4 regions of the Pseudomonas palleroniana genome follow, and region 4 is predicted to be linked to each of the others. Evidence: predicted binding sites of a transcription regulator. Region 4 holds the regulator's gene; each other region holds the start of a gene.

Region 1 (7,384 bases), 1.7 Mb from region 4:
CTCGCACGTGAGTTTGTCGACTTCTTTGAAAAGCACGTGCCGATCATTGCCACGGCTTTGGTGTCGATTATCGGCGCGGCGGTGATGTTGATCGTGATTGAGCCTTGGGTAGGCCTGGCCTGCGTGGCCGCACTGCTGCTGTGCATCACGCTGTTGCCACGCTTTGCCCAGCGCAACCAGGCACTGCATGAGCGCCTGAATGATCGCTTGGAGAAAGAAATCGGCCTGGTGGAAAAAGTCGGCGCACCCACCTTGCACCGCCACTACCACGTGCTGTCACGTCTGCGAATCTGGCTTTCAGACCGCGAGGCCGCCGCGTACCTGTTCCTCGGCACGCTGGCAGCGCTGCTGTTCGTGGTTGCCATCTCTCAGTTGGCGCTGTCGACAGCAGTCATGGCCGGTCACGTATATGCGGTCATGACCTACCTCTGGACCTTCGTCACCAGCATGGACGAAGCACCCGGGATGGTCGATCAACTGGCGCGCCTGAAGGACATTGGCAAGCGCGTGGACCCTGGCCTCGACAATCGTTAAGCCTTAGCGCGCAACCCGTCTGTTCAGGTGCGGGGCACGCGGACTTTTGGCTCTTCATGCACGATCATGGCCTTGCGGCTTGGTAGACGCCCATTGAGCAGGGCGTAAGCCGCCAACCCGATCAGCAAGCCCCAAAACGCCCCGCCTATGCCCAGCAAGGTGATATTCGCGGCGCACGCCAAGAAGGTAATCAACGAAGCTTCCCGGGATTTGGCCTCTGCCATAGCATTGGCCAGGCTCATTCCGATGGTGCCGAGCAGCGCCAGCCCGGCGAGTGTCGTAATGAATGTCGCCGGGAATGCCATGAATACGGCAGCCAAGGTCACCCCGAACACCCCGACAAGGATGTAGAACACGCCCGCAGCCACGCCAGCGATCCAACGCTTGGATGGGTCTTGCGATGCTTCCTTGCCAGTGCAGATGGCTGCGGTGATGGCCGCGATGTTAAACGCGTGCGAGCCGAAGGGCGCCATTAGCAGCGAGCCCAACCCGGTCACCATCAAGATGGGGTTCGCGCTGGCTTGGAAACCATCATTACGCAACACCAGCATGCCGGGCATGTACTGACCCGTGAGGGTGATCAGAAACAGCGGCAGTGCCACGCTGAGCAGCGCATTAATCGAAAACTGGGGCGTGGTGAAAACGGGGGCCGCCACTTGCAGCGACAACCCCGAAAGATCCACTCGGTTCTGTGCAAGCAGAAAAACCAGCCCGACTACCAGAATGCCGACGACCGCATAGCGAGGGGCAAACCGCTTGAGCACCACATAGGTGGCAACCAGCAGCCCAGCCAGCGTGGGATCCAGGCTCACGCCCTCAAATGCGCCAATCCCGAACTGCAGCAGAATTCCGGCCAACATGGCCGCAGCGATACCGCGTGGAATCAACCGGATGACTTTTTCAAAACAACCGGACAACCCAAGCAGCGCAAACGCGATGGCCGAAATAATGTACGCACCGACGGCTTCGGCATAGGGCGTGGTGGACAACGCCACAACCAGAAACGCCGCAGCGGGCGTCGACCACGCAGTAATGATTGGCTCACGGCTCACCCAACTGAGAAACAAGCCGGTCACTCCAACACCAATCGAAACCGACCAGACCCACGAAGCCGTCAATTCGGGACTAAGCCCGGCCGCCTTGGCCGCCTGGAAAACCAGAACGAATGTGCCGCCATAGTTGACGATGACGGAAATAAGCCCGGCCATCACGGGATGGATAAGCTCATGCAGCCGCAACGATGACCGGTAGGTTGAGGAAGACATGCGTCATTTGCTCCTTGCAATACGAGGTATCAAACCTCGCGTGAAGATAATTCATAGCTCTGGAATGCCCGGGGTCATCCACCTACTCCGAAGGAGTCGGACGCAGACCACGCGTGCCAGCCTTGCACGCGCAGGGCTGTAGTGCGGACTAAAGTCTAGGGATAAACTGGCCTGGCATTACAGGCCAATTCATCAAAGCAGGGCAGACCGTATGAAAAGGACGTTCGAGCTGGAAACGCTGAAAATGCGGATCAACGATGCGCAATTTCAGGTATTGGATCTGCATCAGCGAATTCAACGCGCACTGCGCGTCCTGATCCTTGACGATGCACTCGCCCCCGGTCTCAAGCTGCCTGCGACACGGGTTTTGGCCAAATCTCTGGGAGTGGCTCGCGATACCGTAGAGAACGCCTACGTATTGCTGCAGCGGGATGGTTTTATCGTGCGCCGCGGGGGCTCAGGCAGTTATGTATGCCAAGCCATAGGCGCCGAGCTGTGCGGAAAGCCCCGCCGACGTATCAAGGCGCTGGAAGACAAAAGCAGCCGGGCTGAAGCGGGTGTCGGCTTGAGCCAACGCGGTCGCATGATCCTCGACAGCGGTGGCGTGAACGATCAACAGATGATCAGGGCATTCGCCACCGGCCTGCCTGAGACCCGGACGTTTGCGATCGATGTATGGGAGCGCTTGCAACGCCAAGTGACGAAAGACTATCGCAGCAGCGTGTTATTGCATGGCGACCCGCAGGGAGCCGAACCATTGCGCAAAGCCATCGCCACCTATCTGAACCTGGAGCGCGGGGCCAAATGCTCCCCTGATCAGATACTGGTGCTCAGCAGTACTCGCCAGGCGCTTTTCCTATGCGCTCAGTTGCTAGTAGACGTCGGCAAACCGATTCTGATGGAAAATCCAGGATACTTCGGCGCCCGCAAAGCCTTCGAAACCGCAGAGGCCAAGGTCATACCCATTGATGTCGATGGGCTGGGCATACGTACCGAACTGCTGCACGCCGACCGCAGCGGCGCCAATTGTGTGTACGTCACTCCCTCTCACCAATACCCCACCGGCGCCACGTTGCCACTGGAGCGACGCCTTGAGTTGATCAACTGGGCGGCAGAAAAGGGCAAATGGGTTATTGAAGATGACTACGACAGCGAGTTTCACTATGACGGCAAACCCACCGCCTGCGTGCAAGGCTTGGATAAATACCAGCGCACGCTGTACATCGGCACCTTCAGCAAGACCCTCTACCCCGGCCTGCGCATGGGTTACATGGTGTTGCCTCACGAACTGATCAGCGCCTTCACCTATGCCCGCAGCATGATGGATGGCCACACGCCACAGCTCCAGCAACTGACGCTGGCGCGCTTCATGGAAGACGGCCATTACAACGCCCATGTCCGCGCAATGCGCAAGCTCTACGCCGGACGCCAATCGATCTTGCTGGATGCCCTAGGCAAACACTTGGGCGATATCGTCACCGCGTCTCGCCCCCAGGGCGGGCTGCAAATTCCGTGTTTGCTGCACGATGGCTGGTCGGAGGCAATGACTATCCGCCAGGCTGAGAGCTGCGGTGTACAACTGCCCGGCCTCAGCAGGCTGTATGCTGGCGATGAGAAGAAACAAGGGTGGTTATTGGGCTACTCGTCCTTGACCGCCCATGAAATCGAAGCCGCCGTACTGCGTTTGGCCAAGGCGCTGAGAACACCTCAGGCGACACCCTGGGCTAAGTGACCCAGGGCAAAACGATCAACGAAACCGATCTACTTCATGGCGCAAGCCCGCCGCCAGGGTTTCCAGCTCCTTGGCGGTAATCGCCAGGTTCGACACCACTTCACGCTGCTCGCTGTTGGCCAACGCAATGCTCTGCAGATTGCTGCTGAGCACATTGGCGGTGCTGCTCTGCTCCTGGGTCGCCGTGGTGATCGCCGCGAACTGCTGCCCGGCCGAGCGGCTTTGTTCGTCGATACGCGCCAGGGCCGAGGCCACGTCGGCGTTACGCGACAAGCCTTCCTGCATCAGTACATTGCCGTGTTCCATGGTGCTGATGGCGTTGCCGGTTTCCTGTTGGATGCTCTGGATCATCCCGGAAATTTCGTCAGTGGCTTGGCGGGTACGCGACGCCAAGTTGCGCACTTCGTCAGCAACCACGGCAAAGCCACGCCCCTGCTCACCGGCACGGGCGGCCTCGATCGCGGCGTTGAGCGCCAGCAGGTTGGTCTGTTCGGCGATCGAGGTGATCACCCCCACAATCCCGCCGATTTCCTGGGAACGCTGGCCCAAGGTGTTGATCACCGTAGCCGTGCTGTTCAACGCAGCGGCGATGTGTTCCAGGGACGACGACGCCTCTTGCATCGAGGTACGGCCGATGCGGGTTTGCTGGGCGTTTTCCTGGGCCAGGCGTTCGGTATTGCCCATGTTGTCGGCAATGTTCAACGACGTGGCGCTGAATTCTTCCACCGCACCGGCCATGCTGGTGATCTCGCCGGACTGTTGCTCCATGCCTTCATACGCGCCGCCGGACAGACCGGACAATGCCTGCGCCCGGCTATTGACCTCTTCGGCTGCCTTGCGGATGTGCGACACCATGGTCGACAGCGCTTCGCCCATCTGGTTGAAGGCGCGCGCCAACTGGCCGATTTCATCATGGCTGGACACGTTCAAGCGTGCGCTCAAATCGCCGGCACCCAGGGCTTCGGCCTGGCGCACCAGGTCACTCAGGGGCTGCAGTTTGCGGCGCAGCAACCACACCACTGCGCCCACCGCCAGCAACATCGCCAACACGCTGCCGATCACCAGGCGGATCCCCACCGCCCAGGTCACCGAGCGAATCTCGGACTTCGGCATGCTCGCCACAACCGACCACGGGCCGCCCTCAAAGGGCACCGCGACGCTATAGAAGTCTTCGTTCTTGTCACTCCAGAATTGCCCTTCGCCCGGCGCTTTCGCCAGTTCGAGCATCACTGGGATGGCCTGGTCCGGTGCCTGCACGCCAGCGGGTGGTACCAGCCAGTGTTTCTGTTCATCGAGCAAGGCCAGGGAACCGGTCTGGCCGATACGGAAACGCTTGAGATTGTCGAACTGGGCCTTCTGCTCATCGGTGTAGTCAAAACCGATGAACAACACGGCGATCACTTTGCCGCCAGCGTCACGCACCGGGGTGTACTGGGTCATATAGGCCCGGTCGAACAACACCGCACGGCCGACATAACCCTGCCCAGCCAGCAGCCGCTGGTACGCCGGGTGCTGGTGATCGAGCACGGTGCCGATGGCGCGGTTGCCGTCCTGCTTGGTCAAGGAGGTGCTGACGCGGACAAAGTCTTCACCGCTGCGTACGAATACCGTCGCCACACCGCCGGACATTTGCTTGAAAGCGTCCACTTCCCCGAAATTGTTGTTCAACACCACGTCGCCCAGGTACAGGCTCGGCGTTTGCACACCGGCCACGGTAACCGGCTGGTCCGGCCGCACGCTCAACCCGGCGCCGAAGCGCTTTTCAAACAGCCCGCTCAAACGCTGGGTACTTTCGCGCAAGGTGCCGTGGAAGGTATTGAGTTGATCGGCGAGCAGGCGTGCCTCGCTGGCCAGGTGTTCCTCGCGGGTGTCGAGGTTGGCGGAGTCGAGGGAACGCAGGGCGAAAACCGTACTGCCGCTGATGGCAACAGCCAGAATCACGGCCAAGGCGAGACCTAATTGGGAGGCGATCCGAGCGCGAGGTTGAGACATGACAGCTCCTGGCCGAGGCCAGGATCATCCTGATCTCATAGCGTTGCTCGGCAAATTATCTAGTGGGTAGCAATAGGGCACGATAGTTCCAACACCCCTTCTTCGGCGGGTGCGGGCAATACTTGAGTGCTGCGCAGAGGTATCGCGCAAACGATTGCAAAACACGCTCAATCCAGGCGCTCAACCTGCGGCAATTCCATCGCACGGACTTCCCCTTGAAGAAATTCCGCCAACCGCCGCAAGCGCTCACCACCGGGGCGGGTTTTCGGCCATACCAGGTAATAGTTTTCCCCACTGGCCACCGCTGTCGGCCAGGGCAGGCTCAAGCGCCCCTGGGCCACATCCTCGGCCACCATCAACAGATCGCCCATGGAGACCCCGTAACCTCTCGCGGCAGCGATCATGCCCAACTCAAGGGTGTCGAACACCTGCCCGCCCTTGAGCGACACCTGAGATGACAGCCCCATGCGCTCCAGCCAGTTGCGCCAATCGCGGCGGTCGGGCGTGGGATGCAACAGTTCGGCGCCGGCCAGGCGCGCGACGTCCCAAGGCCCATCCTCCAGCAGGTTCGGCGCCCCCACTGGAACCAGCAACTCGGGGAACAGGTAAACGGCCTCCAGATCCGCCGGAAAATGCCCGTAGCTGAGCAGCACCGCGCAGTCGAAGGGCTCCTGATTGAAGTCCACCTCATCCACGCTCATCCACGCGCTGGTCAGTTGCACCTCATTGCCCGGCTGCAGGGCCCGGAAGCGGCTGAGCCGCGCCAGCAGCCAACGCATGGTCAACGTGGGCGGTGCCTTCATGCGCACAATGTCATCTTCGGCGTTCAAGGTCTCGCAGGCCCGCTCCAGGGCAGCGAAACCTTCGCGCACGCCGGGCAACAACAGGCGCGCGGCTTCAGTGAGCTGCAAGGTCCGACCGCTGCGCTGGAACAGGCGACAGGCAAAATGCTCCTCCAGCGTGCGAATGTGCCGGCTCACTGCACTCTGGGTAATCGACAGCTCCTGCGCCGCACGGGTGAAGGAGTTATGCCGGGAAGCGGCTTCAAAGGCGCGCAAGGCATAAAGCGCAGGCATACGACGAGACATTGAGAAGCTCCTACGGGGCAATCCCCAAACCCTACCAGAATCCCTCAGGCATGAGTTTTAATCATGCTGATGATCGCATTTATCGTTTTGTGCATTGAACCCAGAGCGTCGAGAATCAACCCTTCCCCAACCCTCTGACTTTTCGAGCGTGATGATCATGCAACATCCGGCGCGTAGCGAACTCTGGGCCATTCTGCGGCTGTCGGGGCCGTTGATTGCCTCACAGTTGGCCCACATGCTGATGGTGCTGACCGATACCCTGATGATGGCCCGCCTGAGCCCCGAAGCTCTGGCCGGTGGTGGCCTGGGTGCAGCGAGTTACTCATTCGTGGCGATTTTCTGCATTGGCGTGATTGCCGCCGTGGGCACCCTGGTTGCCATTCGTCACGGCGCGGGCGATATCGAAGGCGCCACCCGCCTGACCCAGGCCGGGCTGTGGCTCGCCTGGCTGATGGCCCTGGCGGCGGCGCTGCTGCTGTGGAACCTCAAGCCAGTACTATTGATGTTCGGCCAAACCGAATCCAACGTGCACGCGGCAGGGCAATTCCTGACGATCCTGCCGTTCGCCCTGCCCGGCTACCTGAGCTTCATGGCCCTGCGCGGCTTTACCAGCGCCATCGGCAAGGCGACGCCGGTCATGGTGATCAGCCTGTGCGGCACCGTGCTCAACTACCTGCTCAACCATGCGTTGATCGAAGGCATGTTCGGCCTGCCGAAACTGGGCTTGATGGGCATCGGCCTGGTGACGGCCATCGTAGCCACCAGCATGGCCC
Region 2 (7,384 bases), 2.5 Mb from region 4:
GGGCACATACACCATCTCACGCAACGTACCGGCCAGGGGCATGTGCACGCGGTGGTAGTCTTTGGGCGACAGGTAGATCGTGGCGAAATCGCCGCCCATGAACGGCGCAGCAACCGCTGTATCACCACCCAACAGTTCCACCACGCTGAAGCTGTGGCCCTTGGCCTGGAACACGCGGCCGTGTTCGATAGGGCCAAGCTGGCTGACCGCGCCATCGGCAGGGCTGAGCACTGCGCCTGGGGTTTGATCCAGCGGGCGAGCACCGTCTTTCAGCGCGCGGGTGAAGAAGGCATTGAAGTGCTCGTAGGCGGTCAGGTCTTCAACCAGGGCCTGGGACATGTCCACTTGATAGCGCTTGGCAAACCAGCGGGTGAAGGCATTCTTGAACCAGCGCACGCGACACTCGGCAATGCACCCGGCCAGGCGCGACAGCAAGTGGTGCGGCAACAGGTACTGGCTGAGGATGAATAACTGCTTTTTCATTGACTGTCCTTAAACCTTAAATCTCAACGGGGGTGTCGGGGTGGTTGCCCCATTCGCCCCAGGAACCGGCATAACCTTTGACTCGCGGATAACCGAGCGCCTTGGCCACCAGGTAGGTGAAGCCAGAGCGATGGTGAGTCTGGCAGTGGGTGATGATTTCTTTGTCGCGGGTCAGCCCGAGGTCTTCGAGGATCTGCGGCATGTCACGACGGATGCGCAGGTTGCGTGCCTTGTCCATGCCGGCAGTCCACTCGAAGTTCACCGCGCCGGGAATGTGACCGCCCTTGGCGGCGAGGACTTTCTCGCCGGAATATTCCAGCGGTCCGCGTGCGTCCCAGATGCCCAGGTCAGCCGCGCCGAGACGGCTTTGCAGGTATTCGCGGGTGGCGGTAGGGCCGTCGTGCAAGGTCAGGCTGACCGGGCCACCAACGGGGGCGGGCACCTCGGTGGAAAGCGGGTGCTGGCTTTCCAGCCATGCGAGCAGGCCGCCGTCCAGGTAGTGGTATTTCTGGTGGCCGATCACGTCGAGCATCCAGATAAAACGTCCGGCCCAGCCACCGCCTTCGTCGTCGTAGACCACGTAGGTTGCGTTCGGGGTGTGGCCCAGTTCGCCGAACAGCTTTTGCAGGTCGGCTTTGCTCGGCAGCAAGCCGGGAGCCGGTGGCTGGCCCAACTGGGTGCGCTTGGGGTCAACGAAATGCGCGCCTGGGATATGACCCTCGGCGTAGCGGGCGGCGCTGGTGAGGTCCACCAGAATCAGGTGTTCGGCATCCAGTCGACCGAGCAGGTCGCCGGGTTCGATCACCAGCGGCAAGCCAGAGAAGTCAGGCATGTGAGGTCTCCTGGGCACAAATGTTGGCGATAAAGGACGGCGATTGTAGCGCAAGCATCAAGTGCTGCGGTTGGTAAAGCTGTGCAGTGCTTTCTCGACGCATTGCGCTGTTTTGCCGAAGGCCTGCACCGTGGTTTCCGAGAACGGCCCGCCGCCCTGGTCGGCGACCATCAGCATGACCACTCGGCCGTTGCAGCTCAGGGAGCGCAACAACAGGTGTTCGCCGGTAAACAGGCGACGCAGCACTGGCGGCAGCAGTGCAGAGAACTGTGCGTGGTTGTCGGGTGTGAGACGCACCTGCGCGGACTTTTCCAACAGCCGTTGCAGCAGCGTGCTATTGACCACGTCCAGGCTCAGGTTTGCGGCGTCCTTGGGCAACCCTTCGGCTTGATGCACGCGCAAGGTACTCAAGGCGCGGTCGGCCATGAACAGCAGCACCCGTTGCATGCCGCTCGCCACCAATGCTTCTTTGGCGCAAGTGGTCAGGTGCATGGCGTTGGCAAAGCGGTTCGGTTCAACCAGCAACTCGGTACAGCGCTTGCGCCATACGGCCAAGGCTTCGGCGGTGGGCGGTGGTGCGGGCAGCAAGCCGCGATGGACCTTCTGTACATGCCACGGCCAGATCAGCGACAAGGCCGGGTGCCAGAGGTCGGGCATCAGGGTATGGCGGGCGCTGGTCACCGCTTGCTGGTGGGCTTGCTGCTGCACGTCGCCCAGGGGGGCTTCCAGGTAGAGCGCAGTCAGATATTGCCAGCGTTCGGTATGCGGGCAGGTCCAGGACTCCTGGGCCGACATTGCCAGGCCGTTAGCCAGCAGCACCGTATTGGCCGGCTGGTTCAACCAACGGCGCAGGTTGGGTTCGGCGTCGAGCAACTGCTGATGGCGCAGTTCATCTTCCTCGCGGGCGATATGCAGCGCCTTGACCAGCAAGCGTTGTTCGCTCAGCAGCAGGTTGTAGCCCTGGGACACCCAGATCGGCAAGTGCCACGCTTCGGTCAAGCCAAGGCACAAATCCAGCAGCCGTACGCCGAACAATTCCTGCTCGACCTGGCGTGCCGGCTGGCCCTTGTGGATCACCCGCAATTCCCATTCTTCCAGGAGCTTGGGGTAGGTGACGGCCATCGGCCAAAGCGGCGATAAAAACAGCAGGCTGCCCCAGTGAATGTCTTGCCACAAGCGCGCCAGGCGACTGCCGAATAAACCGTTGGCTTGCTGCGACGCGTGCAGGCTCACCAGCAGCAGTTGGCGCAAGGCCACGGGGATTTCCTTGGCCGGCACCGAGGGCAGGCGCGCCAGTAATTCTTCGGCACGCTTGAGGCCGAGGCGGTTGAGCGCCACTTCGAGGTTTTCCGCAGGGGCCGCGAGGCTGCCGTGGGTGTGGCTGTTGGCCTCGCGCATCACGCTGAGTACCAACGCCGGGCTGTCTTGCATCAGCTCGGCAATATCTCGCAATGAACTGCGGCTATCGCGAATGGCTTTGCACACGCGCTCGTGGCTGGCTTGGGGAATAGGCAGCAGCACATCATCCAGGCGCTTGATCCAAGCGGCGAGGGTGGTCGGTTTTGCAGTTGGGACTGTCGTTTCATTAGCCATGATTGGGGCGCGGTCATCACATGCATTCAACACGCCCGGAATGGGCCGAATTGGCTTTTCGCCTTAACGGGCTATAGTCTGGCGCAGTTTTGCCGATAAGTAGAACAAGAGTTTTTCTGCTACACCCACTATGTCCATGAACCCGACGGCGCAAGTACCCATCTCCTATGGCTAAAATTATCGGCATCATCGTCGTCCTCGCGAGCGTGCTCGGCGGTTACGTCCTTTCCCACGGTAAAATTGCCGCGTTGATCCAGCCTTTCGAAGTGATGATCATCGGCGGGGCGGCATTCGGTGCATTCCTGCAAGCCAACCCTGGGTACATGACCATGCATGTGGTCAAAAAATCCCTGAGCATGTTCGGTTCACGCTTCTCCCACACCTTCTATCTGGAAGTGCTGGGCCTGGTCTACGAGATCCTCAACAAGAGTCGCCGCGAGGGGATGATGGCCATCGAGGCCGACATCGAGGATGCGGCGGCCAGCCCGATTTTCGCCAAGTACCCGGCCGTGCTCAAAGACGAGCGCATGACCGCCTATATCTGCGATTACCTGCGCATCATGTCTTCCGGCAACATGGCTCCCCACGAGTTGGAAGGCCTGTTCGACATGGAGCTGTTCAGCCTCAAGGAAGAACTGGAACACCCCTCCCACGCTGTCACCGGCATTGCCGACGGCATGCCGGGCTTCGGTATCGTCGCGGCGGTACTCGGTATCGTGGTGACCATGGCGTCCCTGGGCGATGGCGACCAGAAGGCCATCGGCATGCACGTGGGTGCGGCGTTGGTGGGGACATTCTTCGGTATTCTTGCGGCCTACGGTTTCTTTGGCCCGCTGGCGACTTCCCTGGCGCATGATGCCAAGGAAGAGATCAACCTCTATGAAGCGATCAAGGCGTGCCTGGTCGCTTCGGCCTCCGGCATGCCGCCATCGTTGGCGGTGGAGTTCGGTCGCAAGGTGCTGTACCCGAAACATCGCCCAAGCTTCGCCGAGCTGGAGCAAGCGGTTCGCGGTCGCTAAGCCATGGAAAACAATCAGCCGATAATCATCAAGCGCGTCAAGCGCTTCGCAGCGGGGCACCACGGCGGCGCCTGGAAAATCGCCTTCGCCGACTTTGCGACGGCGATGATGGCGTTCTTCCTGGTTCTGTGGCTGATGTCTACCGCCACGCCGGAACAGAAGATCGCCATTGCCGGTTACTTCAAAGACCCCATTGGCTTCTCGGAAAGCGGTACGCCTTTTGTGATCGACCTCGGCGGTTCGCCGCAGTTGGCGCCTGAGCGCACGATCAACCCGGAGGTCAAGACCGAGGCCCCCCAGGAAAAAATCCCCGTCGAGCGCGACACGGTCGAGGCCATGGCTGAGCAAGTCGAGCAGGAGCGCCTGGAACTGTTGCTCAAGGAGCTGCAGACCAAGGTCGAAGAAAACCCGCAACTGCTGAAGTTCAAGGATCAGATCTCCTTCGAGATCACGCCCGAGGGCCTGCGTATCCAGATCACCGACGCCGCTAACCGGCCGATGTTCGACTCCGGCAGTGCCCGCTTGAAGCCGTACTTCGAAGATATCCTGCTGGCCATGGCCGACACCATCAAGGCGGTGCCGAACAAGATCAGCATCAGCGGCCACACCGACGCCAAGCCCTATGCAGGCCAGGGCGACTTCGGCAACTGGGAGCTCTCGGCCAACCGCGCCAACGCTGCCCGTCGTGCGCTGGTGGCGGGCAGCTATCCGGACCCGCAAGTGGCGCGAGTGGTGGGTTTTGCTTCGTCGCAATTGTTTGATCCCGCAGACCCGTTCAACCCGGTCAACCGCCGGATCGATATCGTGGTGCTGACCAAAAAGGCCCAGCGCGCGATCGAGGGTGATCACAGTGCGGCGCCTGCGGTACCGAAACCTGGCGAAGGCGCGCCAGGGGAAGTCCCGGCTGACCCGAACGCCATTCCTCCAGGGCAGGAGCCGTTGCCGGCCCATGAGCTACGGCAGAAGCTGAACCTGTTTGATGATGGTGGAGTGAAGGATCCTACGGTGCCTGCACCCAAGTCGTAATCACCATGCAAAAGGCCGCGATGATCGCGGCCTTTTCGTTGGTGCAGGTTAGTAACTGTTCTCCGGCAAACTCGCGATGATCGACCGATAGCTGTTCATCCGTTGCTGCTGCACACGACCATCTTCCAGGGCCTTGAGCAACGCACAGCCCGGCTCACGGTCGTGTTTGCAGTCGCGGAAGCGGCAGGTGCCGATCAGGTCGTTGAATTCGATGAAGCCCGCCTCCACATCGCTGCGGCTGACATGGCCGAGGCCGAATTCCCGGATGCCCGGGGAGTCGATCAGCTCACCGCCACCGGGGAAGTGGAACAGTCGCGCGGTGGTGGTGGTGTGGGTGCCCTGGCCGGACAGCTCCGACAGCGGCCCCACGCGGGTCTCGACTTCCGGCAGCAGGCTGTTGACCAGCGATGACTTGCCTACGCCCGACTGGCCGACGAACACGCTGATGCGCCCGTCCAGTTGTTGTTGCAGCTGTTCCATGCCATTGCCGTGATGCGCCGAGACTTCCAGCACCGGGTAACCCAAGGTGCGGTAGACCGCCAGCAATGCGTTGAGCGCCGGCGCGTTTTGCTCGTCGATCAGGTCGAATTTGTTCAGCAGCAACAGCGGGCGAATGCCGGCATGTTCGGCGGCCACCAGATAGCGGTCGATCAGGTTGGCATGGGGCTCGGGCAGCGGCGCGAACACAATCACGATCATGTCGACGTTGGCGGCTACCGGCTTGAGCTGGCCACGGCTGTCCGGGCGGCGCAGTTCGGTGGTGCGTGGCAATTGAGCGACGATTACGCCAATGCCCTGGTTGCCGGCACGCCACACAACCCGGTCGCCGGTGACCAGCGCAGGCAGGTTGGCGCGCAAGTGGCAGCGGAAAACCTGGCCGGCGAGTTCGCCTTCCAGCGCCTCGACCTCGACCTGCACGCCGAAGTGCGCGATCACCAGGCCCGTTTGTTCGGGGCCCAGGTCGCCGCCTTCGAGCGCTTCCACGGCGGAGGATTCACGTTTGGCGGCGCGAGCGGCGCGTTCACCCTGAATCTTTTCGATGCGCCAGTTTTGGCGGCGATTGAGCTGGCGTTTGGCCATTGGTGTTCCGTGTCGATAATGCAAAGGATAGGTGAAACGGTCGCGAGTCTAGCATGCCCCCGCCTGCTAAACTGCGCAGCCACGCCAAGGTGCCAAGAGAATCAAGCCATGCAAAACCCACAGAACCTGATTTGGATCGATCTGGAAATGACCGGTCTGAACCCCGACACCGACGTCATCATCGAGATGGCGACCATTGTCACCGACAGCAACCTCAACACCCTGGCCGAAGGTCCGGTGATTGCCATCCATCACAGTGATGCAGTGTTGGCCACCATGGACGAGTGGAATACCCGCACCCACGGCAACTCCGGCCTGACCCAGCGGGTGCGCGACAGCCGTATCAGTATGGCCGAAGCCGAGGCCCAGACCATCGCCTTCCTGGAGAAGTGGGTGCCCAAGGGCAAGTCACCGATCTGCGGCAACAGCATCTGCCAGGACCGCCGCTTCCTTTATACCCACATGAAGGCGCTGGAAAGCTACTTCCATTACCGCAACCTGGATGTGTCCACCTTGAAAGAGCTGGCCGCACGCTGGGCGCCGGAAGTCAAAGACAGCTTCCATAAAGGCAGCACGCACCTGGCGCTGGATGATATTCGCGAGTCGATTGCCGAGTTGCAGCACTACCGCAAGCATTTCATCAAGGCTTGATGATAAGGACTGCTTCATGCTGCTTATGCTTTACCTCATCGCCATCACGGCCGAAGCCATGACCGGCGCGCTGTCCGCCGGGCGCCGTGGCATGGACTGGTTTGGCGTGGTGCTGATCGCCTGCGTCACTGCCCTGGGCGGTGGTTCGGTGCGCGATGTGTTGCTGGGGCATTACCCGCTGACGTGGGTCAAGCACCCGGAATACCTGGTGCTGACGTCGGTTGCCGCACTGGTGACGATCTTTATCGCACCGCTGATGCGCCATCTGCGCTCGCTGTTCCTGGCGCTGGACGCCGTGGGGCTGGTGGCGTTTACCTTGATCGGCTGCATGACCGCCCTGGAAATGGGTCACGGCATGCTGGTGGCTGTGGTCAGTGGCGTGATCACCGGGGTGTTTGGCGGCATCCTGCGGGATATCTTCTGCAACGACATTCCCCTGATCTTCCGCCGTGAGCTATACGCCAGCGTTTCGTTTCTTGCCGCGTGGTTCTACATGCTGTGCCTGTATCTGGAGCTGCCCAGCGAGCAAGCGATTTTGCTGACGCTGTTCAGCGGCTTTCTATTGCGGTTGCTGGCGATCCGTTTCCACTGGGAAATGCCCAAGTTCGTCTACAACGACGACGTGCACTGACGCCCGGCGTGCTGGTTCAGCGCCCACTCGACGTGTTCGCGTACCAGTTCCGACGGATAATCCCGGCGT
Region 3 (7,384 bases), 400 kb from region 4:
AATCGCTGTGAAGATGCAGTGTATCCGCGGCTAGACGGAAAGACCCCGTGAACCTTTACTATAGCTTTGCACTGGACTTTGAATTTGCTTGTGTAGGATAGGTGGGAGGCTTTGAAGCGTGGACGCCAGTCTGCGTGGAGCCATCCTTGAAATACCACCCTGGCAACTTTGAGGTTCTAACTCAGGTCCGTTATCCGGATCGAGGACAGTGTATGGTGGGTAGTTTGACTGGGGCGGTCTCCTCCTAAAGAGTAACGGAGGAGTACGAAGGTGCGCTCAGACCGGTCGGAAATCGGTCGTAGAGTATAAAGGCAAAAGCGCGCTTGACTGCGAGACAGACACGTCGAGCAGGTACGAAAGTAGGTCTTAGTGATCCGGTGGTTCTGTATGGAAGGGCCATCGCTCAACGGATAAAAGGTACTCCGGGGATAACAGGCTGATACCGCCCAAGAGTTCATATCGACGGCGGTGTTTGGCACCTCGATGTCGGCTCATCACATCCTGGGGCTGAAGCCGGTCCCAAGGGTATGGCTGTTCGCCATTTAAAGTGGTACGCGAGCTGGGTTTAGAACGTCGTGAGACAGTTCGGTCCCTATCTGCCGTGGACGTTTGAGATTTGAGAGGGGCTGCTCCTAGTACGAGAGGACCGGAGTGGACGAACCTCTGGTGTTCCGGTTGTCACGCCAGTGGCATTGCCGGGTAGCTATGTTCGGAATAGATAACCGCTGAAAGCATCTAAGCGGGAAACTAGCCTCAAGATGAGATCTCACTGGAACCTTGAGTTCCCTGAAGGGCCGTCGAAGACTACGACGTTGATAGGTTGGGTGTGTAAGCGCTGTGAGGCGTTGAGCTAACCAATACTAATTGCCCGTGAGGCTTGACCATATAACACCCAAGCAATTTGAGTCGAAAGGCCAGATTGCGGTGTGTGAAGACGCTATGAACCGAAAGTTCGACGCTCACAAGACACCGACTTCTATTACATACCCAATTTGCTGAAGCGAAGCCGACTGGCTGCGACTCAGTACCCGAATTTCTTGACGACCATAGAGCATTGGAACCACCTGATCCCATCCCGAACTCAGCAGTGAAACGATGCATCGCCGATGGTAGTGTGGGGTTTCCCCATGTGAGAGTAGGTCATCGTCAAGATTAAATTCCGAAACCCCATTTGCGAAAGCAGATGGGGTTTTGTTTTGGGCGATCGAAAAGTGGCAAGCTGGCCGCTTCTACGGCTGTACCCACAGAGCCCAAATACCTCACCAGGTTTTGGCGGCTGGGCTGCGATCAGATAGTGCGCCGCGTATATATCGCTATCGTTGTGTACCTTTCAGACTGCGATGCGGCGTCTGAGTGTTTAGCAAAATAATCCCCGGAAACAGCTCATATCGCCTGTCCGGACACAGTCACCCAGGACTATCATGCCGATAACCCTGTCCCTCACTACAAGGAGCCGCTCGGAACGCCGATGCGCCAGATCTGGAAATCTTTTCGAGCCCTTTATTTCGCTTCCTTGATGATGCTGATCGGCTCCGGCCTGCTCAGTACTTACCTGGCATTACGCCTGGCAGCAGACCATGTTGACAGCTTGTGGGTGGGGGCATTGATGGCGGCCAACTATTTTGGCCTGGTGCTGGGTGGCAAGATCGGGCATCGCCTGATCGCCCGCGTCGGACACATCCGTGCGTATGCCACTTGTGCCGGAATTGTCGGGGCCGCCGTGCTGGGTCACGGGCTGGTCAACTGGTTGCCGGCCTGGATCGTGCTGCGGATGATCGTAGGCCTGGGGATGATGTGTCAGTACATGGTTATCGAAAGTTGGCTGAACGAGCAGGCAGACGCCAAGCAGCGCGGCTTAGTGTTCAGTGGCTATATGATCGCCTCCTATCTGGGCCTGGTATTAGGCCAGTTGATTCTCGTGTTGCATCCTCAGCTTGGCCTGGAGCTGTTGATGTTGGTAGCGGTCTGTTTTGCCTTGTGCCTGGTGCCGGTGGCCATGACCCGGCGCATTCACCCTGCGCCGCTACATCCGGCACCGATGGAACCGCGATTCTTTATCAAGCGTGTGCCGCAGTCGTTGAGTACGGTGCTGGGGGCCGGGCTGATTGTGGGCTCCTTTTACGGTTTGGCCCCGCTGTACGCGTCCCAGCAGGGGTTGACGACTGAACAGGTCGGTGTGTTCATGGGGTGCTGCATTTTTGCAGGTTTGGTGGTGCAGTGGCCGTTGGGTTGGTTGTCTGATCGTTATGACCGCGCATTATTGATTCGCTGTTTCGCTTTGTGCCTGGCGGTGGCAGCTCTGCCGCTGGCGATCCTGACCCAGGTACCATTGGAGGTGCTGTTTGTCGCGGGTTTCCTGTGTTCGTTGGTGCAGTTCTGCCTTTACCCACTGGCCGTGGCGTTTTCCAATGACCATGTCGAAGGGGACCGTCGGGTATCGCTGACTGCCATGCTGCTGGTGACCTACGGCATCGGCGCCAGTGTCGGGCCGCTGTTGGCGGGCGTGGTGATGAAGTTGTTTGGCAGCCATATGCTGTACGCGTTTTTCAGCCTGTGCGCGCTGATTCTGGTCTGGCGTATCCGTCCGAAAGCCGTGACTAACCTGCATCAGGTTGATGATGCTCCGCTGCACCACGTAGCGATGCCCGACAGCATGTCCAGTTCACCCTTGGTGGCTGCGCTCGATCCTCGTGTCGATGAGGCGGTGGTGCAGGAGCAGATGCAAACCACCGTAGCTGAGCCTGGGGCCGACGCTAATCCGCAAGCACCGACCGAGGGGGATGCACTGGATACTCCACCCGAGCATCCAGACCCGGATAATCATCCTCATGACCTGAGCAAGGCACGCCCCTGAATATAAAAACGGGCAGATCCCATCAGGATCTGCCCGTTTTTTGACGCGAGTTTCAAGGCTTAAAAATCATCATCCTTGTCGAAGCGTCTCGCTTCACGCTGCAGCTGATACACAAACCGTTCTACCTGGCGCTGCACCAGGCCGCTCATGTTATGAAAGCGCACGCCGGCGAAAGTGGTATTGATCTTGTCTTCGAAGTGCAGATAACGCAGTTCGACGGACGTGCTCATGCTGCCAAAGGGCAGGGCAGCGATAAAGCGGTCATACACCTGACCCAGTTGCAGGCGCTCGGATATGTCGCCTTCAAAGCGCAGCTTGCAGCCGGTAGCGGAAATATCCAGTAGCTTGCCACTGATAGGGGCCTTGAGCTTTTCGCCGCCCAGCTCGATGTTCACCAGCTGTGCCAGCTTCAACGCAGCGCGGAAGGCATTGCGTCGCTGATGATAGACCACTTCGCCAGGTATGCTACCGGTGTAAATGCGGTGACCACCTTTCTCGCTGATGGCCAGCGTACCGTTGCTTTCCCAGGCAACCCGCACACCCTCATGAAAGCCTTCAATGCGGAAGGACTCGCCATTCTCGAGGTAGCGTTCGCCATCGCGGGGAATCATTTCGTCCAAGGCCAGCGTCTTGCTGTCCCGGTCAACGTCTACCAGGTAGCTTTGAAAGCGCTGGCTGCGCTCGTGGAAAGTGATGATCAGTGGATCATGGCTTTCCTGCAGCATTCGCAAAGTACTGGCGATTTCCAGAGGCGTGGTGAGGACCTTTGGTGGCTGCGGGGCATCTTCCGCATTAAGGGCGTTGAACACGGTTCTTCCATCTCCAGACAAAATACGACTACACGCAAGAAGGGGCATTTTGCCAGTATGTAGCGTGCCTTGGATAGGCGCGCGGTGAACCGGCGTCAGGCTTGGCTGCGGGTGCTTGGTTTGACCAGGCGCGAGGTCGAGCCTTGGGCGTTGTAGAGGGCCGGAGGTTCTCCGCCGTGGAGTATGCGCAACTGGTTGGCGGTCGTGGCTTGCTGAAGCTGGATCGACTGACCGTTGAGCAGGTTGGCTTCCTGGCACTGGGCGAGCAATTGATTGAGCGCGCTACTCTGGGTCAGTAGTTGATCACCGACCGAGGAATGGCTGGCCAGTTGGGCAAGGCCGTCGTGATCAGCCGGCAGGCCCAGGCTGATGAGAATTTCGCTGCGCTTCTTGCCGTGTTGTTCAAGCAGCACAATCAGCGACTGTTTGCGTGCCAGGATTTCTTCCAGCAAACGCATATCCCGGCCATACAGGGCCAGGGATTCCTCTTTGAGCAACTCGAGCAAATGTTGCGTCGGCGCCAGATCATCAATGATCAGTTGGAGCAAATGTTCGTCGTGGTGCATGGCTGGCCTTGGGTTTTAAGCGTCCAAAAGCCCAGCGCAGGCCTTTGCCTAGCGCTCGGCTTCGAAGTTAAGCAGCTTGCTGGCTACACGGTTGCTGTCGACTTTATAGCTGCCATCGGCGATAGCCTGTTTCAACTCGGCCACACGGGCTTTATTGACAACCGGTTGATCGCGCAGCGAGTCAGTGACCTTCTGCAACTGTTGAGCCTCATTGCTCAGGTGTACCGATTCCCCGCTCTGGCTGACACCGGCCGGTTCTGCCTTGGTAGGCGCAGGCTGGGACTTGGCTTCTACACTGTCCTTGGCACCACCGGTGCGCGTAGAACCGGGCAAAGCCGGGGCGTTATTCAAACGACTGAAATCAATGACCATGTTAAAAAACCTCTGGGTATTTGGACGCTTGCCATGTTTTCGGCCATACCCGGATAAACTTTAGGCGCGATTGAGAATAAACCTGAATGCGCGGATGTTCAGCCCACAGTGTAGGAAAAGCCAGCGTCCTATGCCAGTGAACTCTATAACGCCACCTCGACTTGTCCCGGTGCGGTCACCTGCGCCTTGATCACACGGTTGGAGTTGAGGTTCTTGACGCGAATCTGTTCGCTCATGCCGCCGTTGGACAGTGCCTCCCCCGGCATTTTTACTGTCAATGCGCCGCTACTGGCGGAAATCACCACCTGATCCCCCTTGCGAATCACCTCGGCCTGTTCCAGATGGACCAGCGTGATGACTTGATCGGTAACCATTGGTCGGGTCAATTTCTGCCCGATGGCTTGGTCCACCGATGTGAGATAGCCCTGGTTGATCTGGCTGATATCACGTTCGCGCAGGGCAACATCTTCGAAGCCGATGATGCCGGTGCGCTTCAGCGGGCGTGTCACCACCACGACATCGCGGAACAATTTGACTTGAGCGGGCACGAACACCGTCCAGGGCGAAGCGCCTTCACAACGGACTTTGACCGTGACGCGACCAATAGGCTGGGCAGGGCTTTCCAAGGTGGCAGTCAATTCCTTGTCGCACATTGGCATGCGCAGGCGAGGGTCTAACTGGTTGACTTGGATCTCGTAGCGTCCCGGCGTTTGTGTGGTTGTCAGATAATCTTCTACAGTGAACTCAAGAAAGCCCTGAGTGACGCCGATAAGTAGATCAGGCAATGTGACGTTGTCGGCACGGGTCGTAGCGCCTGCCGTCAAGGCAAGCAAAACCATCGTGGCGCAGAGCAGTCTGCGGTAGCGAGGGCGGGGGTGTCGGGAAACTGTCGTTTTAATGTCCATGGCCAATAAATAGCAAAGCTCGTGCCGTTTCGTGTTAGGGCGCGCGCCGCCTTGTAGGTATGGCCCAAGGTTTTAGCGTAGGAGTGCAGGCATGGCAGGTGTAATGGATTCAGTAAACCAGCGTACACAGCTGGTAGGGCAGAATCGCCTGGAGTTGTTGCTTTTTCGCCTGGACGGCAGCCAGCTATATGGCATCAACGTGTTTAAAGTTCGGGAAGTGTTGCAGTGTCCCAAATTGACGATCATGCCCAAATCCAGCCCTGTGGTGTGTGGTGTAGCCAACATCCGTGGTGCGACCATCCCGATTCTTGACCTGGCACTGGCCACAGGTTCCGCCGGTTTGCAGGACCGCGGAAGCCCGTTCGTGATCATCACGGAATACAACACCAAGACCCAGGGTTTCCTGGTGCGCTCGGTGGAACGTATCGTCAACATGAACTGGGAAGAGATCCATCCGCCACCCAAGGGCACTGGGCGCGATCACTACCTCACGGCGGTGACGCGGGTTGATAACCAGTTGGTGGAAATCATCGACGTGGAGAAGATCCTCGCCGAAGTGGCGCCGACCTCGGAGTCTATCTCGGTAGGCGTGGTCGACGCGGAAACCGCGCACAAGGCGGTATCCCTGCGCGTACTGACCGTGGATGACTCCTCGGTCGCTCGCAAGCAGGTCACGCGTTGTCTGCAAACCGTTGGCGTGGACGTGGTGGCTCTTAATGATGGTCGCCAGGCGCTGGATTACCTGCGTAACCTGGTCGATGAGGGCAAGAAGCCGGAAGAGGAGTTCTTGATGATGATTTCCGACATCGAGATGCCGGAAATGGATGGTTATACCCTCACGGCCGAAATACGCAGCGATCCACGCATGCAAAAATTGCATATCATCCTGCATACTTCATTGTCGGGTGTATTCAATCAGGCAATGGTCAAGAAGGTCGGCGCTGATGACTTCCTGGCCAAATTCCGCCCTGATGACCTGGCATCCCGGGTAGTCGACCGGATCAAGGCTGCAGATCACGGCTAGGGGATTTCCCTAGCGATCACACGATTTAAGAGGCGGTATCATTGTCTACGGGTAATTTGGATTTCGAACAGTTCCGGGTCTTCCTGGAAAAGGCCTGTGGCATATTGCTCGGTGAAAACAAGCAGTACCTGGTATCCAGCCGTCTCAACAAGCTGATGGAGCAGCAGGGTATCAAGTCGCTGGGCGAGTTGGTTCAGCGCATCCAGGGACAGCCGCGCAGTGGGCTCAAGGAAATGGTGGTCGATGCGATGACCACCAACGAGACCCTATGGTTTCGCGACACCTACCCCTTTGAGGTGCTCAAGAGCAAAGTGCTGCCGGAGGCTATCAAGGCCAGCCCGGGCCAGCGCCTGCGCATCTGGTCGGCGGCGTGCTCTTCGGGGCAGGAACCGTATTCGATCTCGATGTCTATCGATGAGTTTGAGCGAACCAACATGGGCCAGCTGAAGGCGGGGGCACAAATTGTTGCCACCGACTTGTCCGGCACCATGCTGACCAATTGCAAGACCGGCGAATACGACAGCCTTGCTCTGGGGCGTGGGCTTTCCCAGGAGCGCCTGCAGCGTTACTTTGAGCCTAAAGGGGCAGGGCGATGGGCGGTCAAGGCGCCGATCAAGAATCGCGTGGAGTTTCGCTCGTTCAACCTGCTCGACAGCTATGCCAGTCTGGGCAAGTTTGACATGGTGTTTTGCCGCAACGTGCTGATCTATTTCTCGGCCGAAGTGAAGAAAGACATCCTGTTGCGCATCCACGGCACCCTCAAGCGTGGCGGCTACCTGTTCCTGGGGGCTTCAGAAGCGTTGAACGGTTTGCCGGATCATTACCAGATGGTGCAATGCAGCCCTGGGATCATC
Region 4 (7,384 bases):
GATGATGTTGCCGATGCCGCCGTTCTTGCTGGACGTGTTCTTCACTTTCAACATTGCCCTGTCGGTCGTGGTGCTGCTGGTGTGCGTCTACGCCCTGCGGCCCCTGGACTTCGCGGTTTTCCCCACCATCCTGCTGGTTGCCACGCTGTTGCGCCTGGCACTGAACGTGGCGTCTACCCGGGTGGTGATGCTGCACGGCCAGGACGGCCACGCCGCCGCCGGTAAGGTGATTCAGGCCTTCGGTGAGGTGGTGATCGGCGGTAACTACGTGGTCGGTATCGTCGTGTTCGCGATCCTGATGATCATCAACTTCGTGGTGGTGACCAAGGGTGCCGGACGAATTTCCGAGGTGAGCGCGCGGTTTACCCTCGATGCAATGCCTGGCAAACAGATGGCTATCGACGCCGACCTCAACGCCGGTCTGATCGACCAGGGCCAGGCCAAGGCGCGCCGTGCGGAAGTCGCCCAGGAAGCCGAGTTTTACGGTTCCATGGACGGTGCCAGCAAATTCGTGCGCGGTGACGCCATTGCCGGCTTGCTGATTCTGTTCATCAACCTGATCGGCGGCATGGCGGTCGGTATCTTCCAGCACGGCATGACGTTCGGTGATGCGGGCAAGGTCTACGCCTTGCTGACCATTGGTGACGGTTTAGTGGCGCAATTGCCATCACTGTTGTTATCCACAGCCGCAGCCATCATGGTGACCCGTGCTTCGGGTTCCGAAGACATGGGCAAGCAGATCAGCCGCCAGATGTTCGCCTCGCCGAAGGCGCTGGCGGTGGCGGCAGCGATTATGGCGATCATGGGCATTGTGCCGGGTATGCCGCATGTGTCGTTCCTCAGCATGGCGGCCATGGCGGCTGGCGCTGCCTACCTGTTCTGGCGCAAGCAGAACCAGGTGAAGGTCCTGGCTCAGCAGGAAATCGCCCGTCAGCAGGAACTGTTGCCATCGCCGGCCCGCGCCCAGGAAACCAAGGAGCTTGGCTGGGACGACGTCACCCCGATCGACATGATCGGCCTGGAAGTGGGTTACCGCCTGATCCCTCTGGTGGACCGTAACCAGGGCGGCCAGTTGCTTGCACGCATCAAGGGGGTCCGCAAGAAGTTGTCCCAGGACCTGGGCTTCCTGATGCCGACCGTACACATCCGCGACAACCTCGACCTGGCCCCCAGTGCCTACCGCCTGACCCTGATGGGGGTGATCCTGGCCGAAGCCGAGATCTACCCGGACCGCGAACTGGCGATCAACCCCGGCCAGGTGTTCGGTACGCTCAATGGCATTACCGCCAAAGATCCGGCTTTCGGCCTGGATGCGGTGTGGGTCGAAGTCAGCCAGCGCAGCCAGGCGCAATCCCTCGGATATACGGTGGTGGACGCCAGCACGGTGGTTGCCACCCACCTTAACCAGATTCTGTACAAGCACTCCCATGAGCTGATCGGCCATGAGGAAGTCCAGCAATTGATGGGGTTGCTGGCCAAAGCCTCGCCAAAGCTGGCCGAAGAGCTGGTGCCGGGGGTGCTGTCGCTGTCGCAGTTGCTCAAAGTGCTGCAGGCGTTGCTCGCCGAGCAAGTGCCGGTGCGCGACATTCGCAGCATCGCGGAAGCCATCGCCAACAATGCCGCCAAGAGTCAAGATACTGCCGCTCTGGTGGCCGCCGTGCGCGTCGGCTTGTCCCGTGCCATCGTGCAAAGCATTGTAGGCATTGAGTCTGAGCTGCCTGTGATCACCTTGGAGCCCAGGTTGGAACAAATATTGCTCAATAGTATCCAGAAGGCCGGACAAGGCCAGGAAGAGGGCGTTCTGCTGGAGCCGAGCATGGCTGAAAAACTCCAGCGTTCGTTGATCGAAGCGGCGCAGCGCCAGGAAATGGCGGGCCATCCGGTGATTCTGCTGGTGGCGGGCCCGGTTCGAGCGATGTTGTCGCGGTTCGGACGCCTGGCAGTACCGAATTTGCACGTTTTGGCTTATCAGGAAATTCCTGACAACAAGCAAGTGACTATCGTCGCGACAGTAGGGCCCAACGGCTGAGGGTAGTGGGTTATGCAAGTTAAGCGTTTTTTCGCCGCCGATATGCGTCAGGCCATGAAACTGGTCCGTGATGAGCTGGGCGCCGATGCCGCGATTATCGGTAACCGTCGCATTGCCGGCGGTGTCGAGCTGACGGCTGCCCTGGATTACACCCCCCAGGCATTGGCGCCGCGCGTGCCGAACATGGAACTCGAAGACGAGTTGCGCAAGACCGCCTCGCGCATTGTGTCGGCCCAGGCCGAGCTGAGCATGCGTGGCGACAGCGACGCTACCACCAATCGCCAATTGTTCGCCGGCCTGCCGCTGACGGCCGCCGAGCCGCTGGTCGAGCCGACCTTCGTTGAACCGCCACGTCCCGCAGCGCCGGCCCCGGCGGCTGCGGTCGACCAGCGCGTGTTCGACTCGATGCGCTCTGAACTCAACGGCCTGCGTGAACTGCTCGAAGTGCAGTTGGGTTCGTTGGCCTGGACACAGTTGCAAGGCAGCAAGCCGCACCAGGCCAACCTGTGGCGTCGCTTGCAGCGTATCGGCCTGTCCGGCCCGCTGTCCCGCGACCTGCTGGCGCTGACCACCGAGGTCGAAGAGCCCCGCCAGGCGTGGCGCATGTTGCTGGCCCACTTGGCCCGCATGATCGTCACCCCGGAGCTCGAACCGCTGGAAGAGGGCGGTGTGATCGCCATGGTCGGCCCGGCCGGCATGGGCAAGACCACCACCCTGGCCAAGCTGGCCGCCCGGTATGTGCTCAAGTACGGCGCGTCGAGTATCGCGCTGGTGAGCATGGACAGTTATCGTATCGGCGCCCAGGAACAGCTCAAGACCCTGGGGCGCATCCTCAATGTGCCGGTGACCCACGTCGACCCGGGCCAGTCCCTGGCCAATGCCCTTGACCCGCTGTTGCGCAAGCGCGTGGTGTTGATCGACACCGCCGGCCTGCAAGCCAGCGATCCGGCGCTGCGCATGCAGCTGGAAAGCCTGGCCGGGCGTGGCATCAAGGCGAAAAATTACCTGGTGCTTGCAACCACCAGCCAGAAACAGGTTCTTACCGCTGCGTACCACAGCTACAAACGTTGCGGCCTGGCGGGTTGCATCCTCACCAAACTAGACGAAACTGCAAACTTGGGTGAGGTGTTGAGCCTGGCTATCGGTCATGAATTACCGGTTGCCTACCTGACCGATGGCCCGCGGATTCCAGATGATTTGCATCTGCCGCGTCGTCATCAGTTGGTCAGCCGTGCTGTCAGCGTGCAAATGCAAGAAGAGCCTAGCGAGGAAGCGATGGCTGATATGTTCGCCGACCTTTACCACAACCCGGCAAAACGGGTGGGGTGAGGCAGGATGAGCACTGTGAAATGTATCTACATTGATGGTCTGCAAGCGATTCACGCGACCAAGCCGTGTAGCCTGCGTCTAAGCAAGACAAGGTAAAGAAATAAAATGGGCAGCATGCATCCTGTACAGGTGATCGCGGTGACCGGCGGCAAAGGTGGCGTCGGGAAAACTAACGTGTCGGTGAATTTGTCCCTGGCCCTGGCAGAACTTGGCCGTCGCGTCATGCTGCTGGATGCTGACCTGGGCCTGGCGAACGTGGACGTTCTGCTGGGGCTGACACCCAAACACACCCTCGCCGATGTGATCGAGGGCCGTTGCGAGCTGCGCGATGTGCTGCTGCAAGGCCCCGGAGGCATTCGTATCGTGCCTGCCGCCTCGGGCACCCAGAGCATGGTGCACCTGAGCCCGGCGCAGCACGCCGGCCTGATCCAGGCGTTCAGCGATATCGGCGACAACCTCGATGTGCTGGTGATCGACACCGCCGCCGGGATCGGCGAATCCGTGGTCAGCTTCGTGCGCGCCGCGCAGGAAGTATTGCTGGTGGTCTGCGACGAACCCACCTCGATCACCGACGCCTATGCTCTGATCAAACTGCTTAACCGTGACTACGGCATGAACCGCTTCCGCGTGCTGGCCAACATGGCCCAAAGCCCGCAGGAAGGCCGGAATCTGTTCGCCAAGTTGACCAAGGTCACGGACCGTTTTCTCGATGTCGCCTTACAATACGTTGGCGCAGTTCCCTATGACGAGTGTGTGCGCAAGGCCGTGCAAAAGCAGCGTGCGGTCTATGAAGCGTTCCCTCGTTCCAAATGCGCGTTGGCGTTCAAGGCTATTGCCCAGAAGGTCGATACCTGGCCGTTGCCTGCCAACCCGCGGGGGCATCTGGAGTTTTTCGTCGAGCGATTGGTGCATCAGACGAGCGCAGGACCGGTGCTATGACAGCCAGCGGCTATAACCTTTACAAGAAATCGGCACGTGACAGCCAGGGCGAATTGATCGAGCGTTATGCGCCCTTGGTCAAGCGCATTGCCTACCACTTGCTGGCGCGCCTGCCGGCCAGTGTGCAGGTGGAAGACCTGATCCAGGCCGGCATGATCGGCTTGCTCGAAGTGTCGACCAAATATGACGCGAGCAAGGGTGCGAGTTTCGAGACGTATGCGGGTATCCGTATCCGTGGCGCGATGCTCGATGAGGTCCGTAAAGGGGATTGGGCGCCGCGTTCGGTACACCGCAACACGCGAATGGTCAGTGATGCCATTCGCGCAATTGAAGCAAAAACCGGTCGTGACGCTAAAGATCATGAAGTTGCGGCCGAACTCCAATTGAGTCTCGATGATTATTACGGGATTTTGAACGATACCTTGGGCAGCCGCCTGTTCAGTTTCGACGACCTGTTGCAGGACGGCGAACACGAAGGGCTGCACGAGGACGGCGCGAGTGCACATCTCGAACCGTCGCGTGACCTGGAAGATGAGCGTTTCCAGAGGGCGTTGGCGGACGCGATTGCCAATTTGCCGGAGCGTGAGCGACTGGTGTTGGCGCTGTACTACGACGAAGAGCTGAACCTCAAGGAAATCGGTGAGGTCCTGGGGGTCAGCGAATCGCGTGTCAGCCAGCTGCATAGCCAGTGCGCAGCCCGCTTGCGGGGGCGGTTGGGGGAGTGGCGCGCGCGCTGACAGGCAGTGTGGGGACACTGTAGACGCGCCGCGAAAGTCGAAGGCTTTTGCGGGGTCGTGCCGTGGTGCCCTGGGCAGTCCTTTGTTGTGTAACGCCTGTTGATTGAAATGGCGCGTCCAGGTGCTGGGCGCGTTTAAGACTGCTTGGAGGTCGAATTGGACAAGAACATGAAAATCCTCATCGTTGATGACTTCTCAACGATGCGGCGGATCATAAAAAATCTGTTGCGTGACCTTGGGTTCACCAACACGGTCGAGGCGGATGACGGCCTTACGGCGATCCCGATCCTCAACAGTGGGAGCATCGACTTTCTGGTAACGGACTGGAACATGCCGGGCATGACCGGTATCGACTTGTTGCGCCACGTGCGCGCCGACGAAAAATTGCGCAGCCTTCCCGTGTTGATGGTGACCGCCGAAGCCAAGCGTGAACAGATCATCGAAGCCGCCCAGGCCGGGGTCAACGGTTACGTGGTCAAGCCATTCACTGCACAGGCGTTGAAAGAGAAGATCGAAAAAATCTTCGAGCGCATCCACGGCTAACGCCATCGCAGGGGGAGCTATGGAGCATACAGAATCATCACAGAAAGACTTTGAGTCGACTCTGAAAAAACATGCCCACCAGTTGGTCGAAAGCCTGGAAAAAGGTCAGTTCGGCGACGCGGTGCAGTTGATCCATGAGCTCAATCAGACGCGTGACCGCGGCCTGTATCAGGAAGTGGGCAAGCTGACACGTGAGCTGCACAGTGCGATCGTCAATTTTCAGATTGACCCGCACATGCCCCAGGCCGAAGAAATTTCGCAAATCACCGATGCCACCGAACGCTTGTCCTATGTGGTCAGGCTGACTGAGGCGGCGGCCAACCGCACTATGGACCTGGTGGAAAACGCCACGCCGCTGGTCAACGGCATGGCCAACGAAGCCCAGGCCCTCAGCGTTGACTGGGGCCGCTTCATGCGTCGCGAAGTGGGCGCCGAAGAGTTTCGTGAATTGGCGCGTCGGGTTGAAGGTTTCCTGTCGCGCAGTGAGCAGGACAACCGTACGGTTTCCAGCAACCTCAACGACATTTTGCTGGCCCAGGATTACCAGGACCTCACCGGTCAAGTGATCAAGCGTGTGACCCAGTTGGTCACCGAAGTGGAAAGCAACCTGCTCAAATTGGTGCTGATGGCCGGCCAGGTCGACCGCTTTGCCGGTATCGAACATGACCGCGCAGCGATCCTTTCGGAAAAAGATCCACAAAAACATCTCGCCAAGGGTGAAGGTCCGCAGATTCATGCCGATAAACGTGAAGACGTCGTATCCGGTCAAGATGACGTAGACGATTTGCTGTCCAGTTTAGGCTTCTAAGGAGCACCCACATGAGCTTCGGCGCCGATGAAGAGATCCTTCAGGATTTCCTTGTAGAGGCCGGCGAAATTTTAGAGCAACTGTCCGAGCAACTGGTCGAGCTGGAAAGCCGCCCGGATGATGCGAACCTGCTCAATGCAATTTTTCGCGGTTTTCACACTGTAAAAGGGGGCGCCGGCTTCCTCCAGCTCCATGAGCTGGTGGAGTGCTGCCACATCGCCGAGAACGTGTTCGACATCCTGCGCAAGGGTGAGCGTCACGTTGATTCGGAATTGATGGACGTGATTCTCGAAGCCCTGGATGCGGTCAATGGCATGTTCAGCCAGGTCCGTGAACGCGCGCCGATCACGGCTGCCACGCCCGAGCTGCTGGCCGCCCTGGCGCGCTACGCAGAGCCTGCCGACACCTCGGCCGCGCCGGCGGTGGAAGCCGCCCCGGAACCGGAACCGGTTGCCGAGCCTGAGCCGGATGTGACCGATAGCGAGTTCGAGCAACTGCTCAACTCCCTCAGCGCGGCGAAGGCCGAAGCCGAAGCTCCGGCGGCACCTGCTGCCGTGCCGACCAGCGAAGACATCACCGACGCCGAATTTGAATCCTTGCTCGACCAGTTGCATGGCAAGGGCCAGTTCGCCGCCGATGCCGTGGCGCCTGCCGCAGCTTCCGAAGCGCCTGCGGCCCCGGCCAGCACCGACATTACCGACGACGAATTCGAAGCGTTGCTCGACCAACTGCACGGCAAAGGCACGTTCGCGGCCGAAGCCCTGCCGGAAGTTGCCGCGACAGCGGCTGCGCCGACGGCTGCCAAGCCGCCTGTTACGCCGCCTGCCAGTGCGCAGCCAGCCGGCGACGGGCTGATCTCCGAGCACGAATTCGAAGCCTTGCTCGACGAATTGCACGGCAAGGGCAAGTTCAGTGAAGTACCCCCGACGGCGGCTGCGACCGCTACCCCGGTAGCGGCGAAACCTGCACCTGCACCTGCTGCTGCACCTGCTGCTGCAC

Evidence for each region. The regulator FliA, encoded in region 4, starts transcription of late flagellar genes. The targets are predictions, from matches to a motif close to CTAAAGTTTNNNNNNNNNNNGCCGNTAA.
Region 1: the regulator FliA is predicted to act here: its motif matches at 5,623-5,650, upstream of MJP36_RS03095 (methyl-accepting chemotaxis protein).
Region 2: the regulator FliA is predicted to act here: its motif matches at 2,980-3,007, upstream of motA (flagellar motor stator protein MotA).
Region 3: the regulator FliA is predicted to act here: its motif matches at 4,638-4,665, upstream of flgM (flagellar biosynthesis anti-sigma factor FlgM).

Annotation. Positions count from the first base shown of each region.
Region 1 covers NZ_CP092411.1:723,844-731,227, reverse strand. Annotated here, with positions in the region: gene MJP36_RS03110 (ABC transporter six-transmembrane domain-containing protein) at 1-534, shown strand, start outside; gene MJP36_RS03105 (benzoate/H(+) symporter BenE family transporter) at 558-1,799, opposite strand; gene pdxR (MocR-like pyridoxine biosynthesis transcription factor PdxR) at 2,011-3,531, shown strand; gene MJP36_RS03095 (methyl-accepting chemotaxis protein) at 3,547-5,523, opposite strand; gene MJP36_RS03090 (LysR substrate-binding domain-containing protein) at 5,691-6,611, opposite strand; gene MJP36_RS03085 (NorM family multidrug efflux MATE transporter) at 6,763-7,384, shown strand, end outside.
Region 2 covers NZ_CP092411.1:6,094,356-6,101,739, reverse strand. Annotated here, with positions in the region: gene asd (archaetidylserine decarboxylase) at 1-483, opposite strand, end outside; gene rhdA (thiosulfate sulfurtransferase) at 500-1,315, opposite strand; gene MJP36_RS27480 (HDOD domain-containing protein) at 1,373-2,908, opposite strand; gene motA (flagellar motor stator protein MotA) at 3,076-3,927, shown strand; gene motB (flagellar motor protein MotB) at 3,931-4,953, shown strand; gene rsgA (small ribosomal subunit biogenesis GTPase RsgA) at 5,002-6,033, opposite strand; gene orn (oligoribonuclease) at 6,142-6,684, shown strand; gene MJP36_RS27455 (trimeric intracellular cation channel family protein) at 6,701-7,315, shown strand; gene queG (tRNA epoxyqueuosine(34) reductase QueG) at 7,294-7,384, opposite strand, start outside.
Region 3 covers NZ_CP092411.1:2,012,803-2,020,186, forward strand. Annotated here, with positions in the region: rRNA gene MJP36_RS09190 (23S ribosomal RNA) at 1-885, shown strand, start outside; rRNA gene rrf (5S ribosomal RNA) at 1,037-1,152, shown strand; gene MJP36_RS09200 (MFS transporter) at 1,469-2,854, shown strand; gene MJP36_RS09205 (flagellar brake protein) at 2,914-3,663, opposite strand; gene MJP36_RS09210 (flagellar protein FlgN) at 3,759-4,229, opposite strand; gene flgM (flagellar biosynthesis anti-sigma factor FlgM) at 4,278-4,601, opposite strand; gene flgA (flagellar basal body P-ring formation chaperone FlgA) at 4,745-5,506, opposite strand; gene MJP36_RS09225 (chemotaxis protein CheV) at 5,598-6,530, shown strand; gene cheR (protein-glutamate O-methyltransferase CheR) at 6,572-7,384, shown strand, end outside.
Region 4 covers NZ_CP092411.1:2,414,298-2,421,681, forward strand. Annotated here, with positions in the region: gene flhA (flagellar biosynthesis protein FlhA) at 1-2,029, shown strand, start outside; gene flhF (flagellar biosynthesis GTPase FlhF) at 2,042-3,358, shown strand; gene fleN (flagellar synthesis regulator FleN) at 3,464-4,297, shown strand; gene fliA (RNA polymerase sigma factor FliA) at 4,294-5,034, shown strand; gene MJP36_RS11135 (chemotaxis response regulator CheY) at 5,203-5,577, shown strand; gene MJP36_RS11140 (protein phosphatase CheZ) at 5,597-6,385, shown strand; gene MJP36_RS11145 (chemotaxis protein CheA) at 6,397-7,384, shown strand, end outside.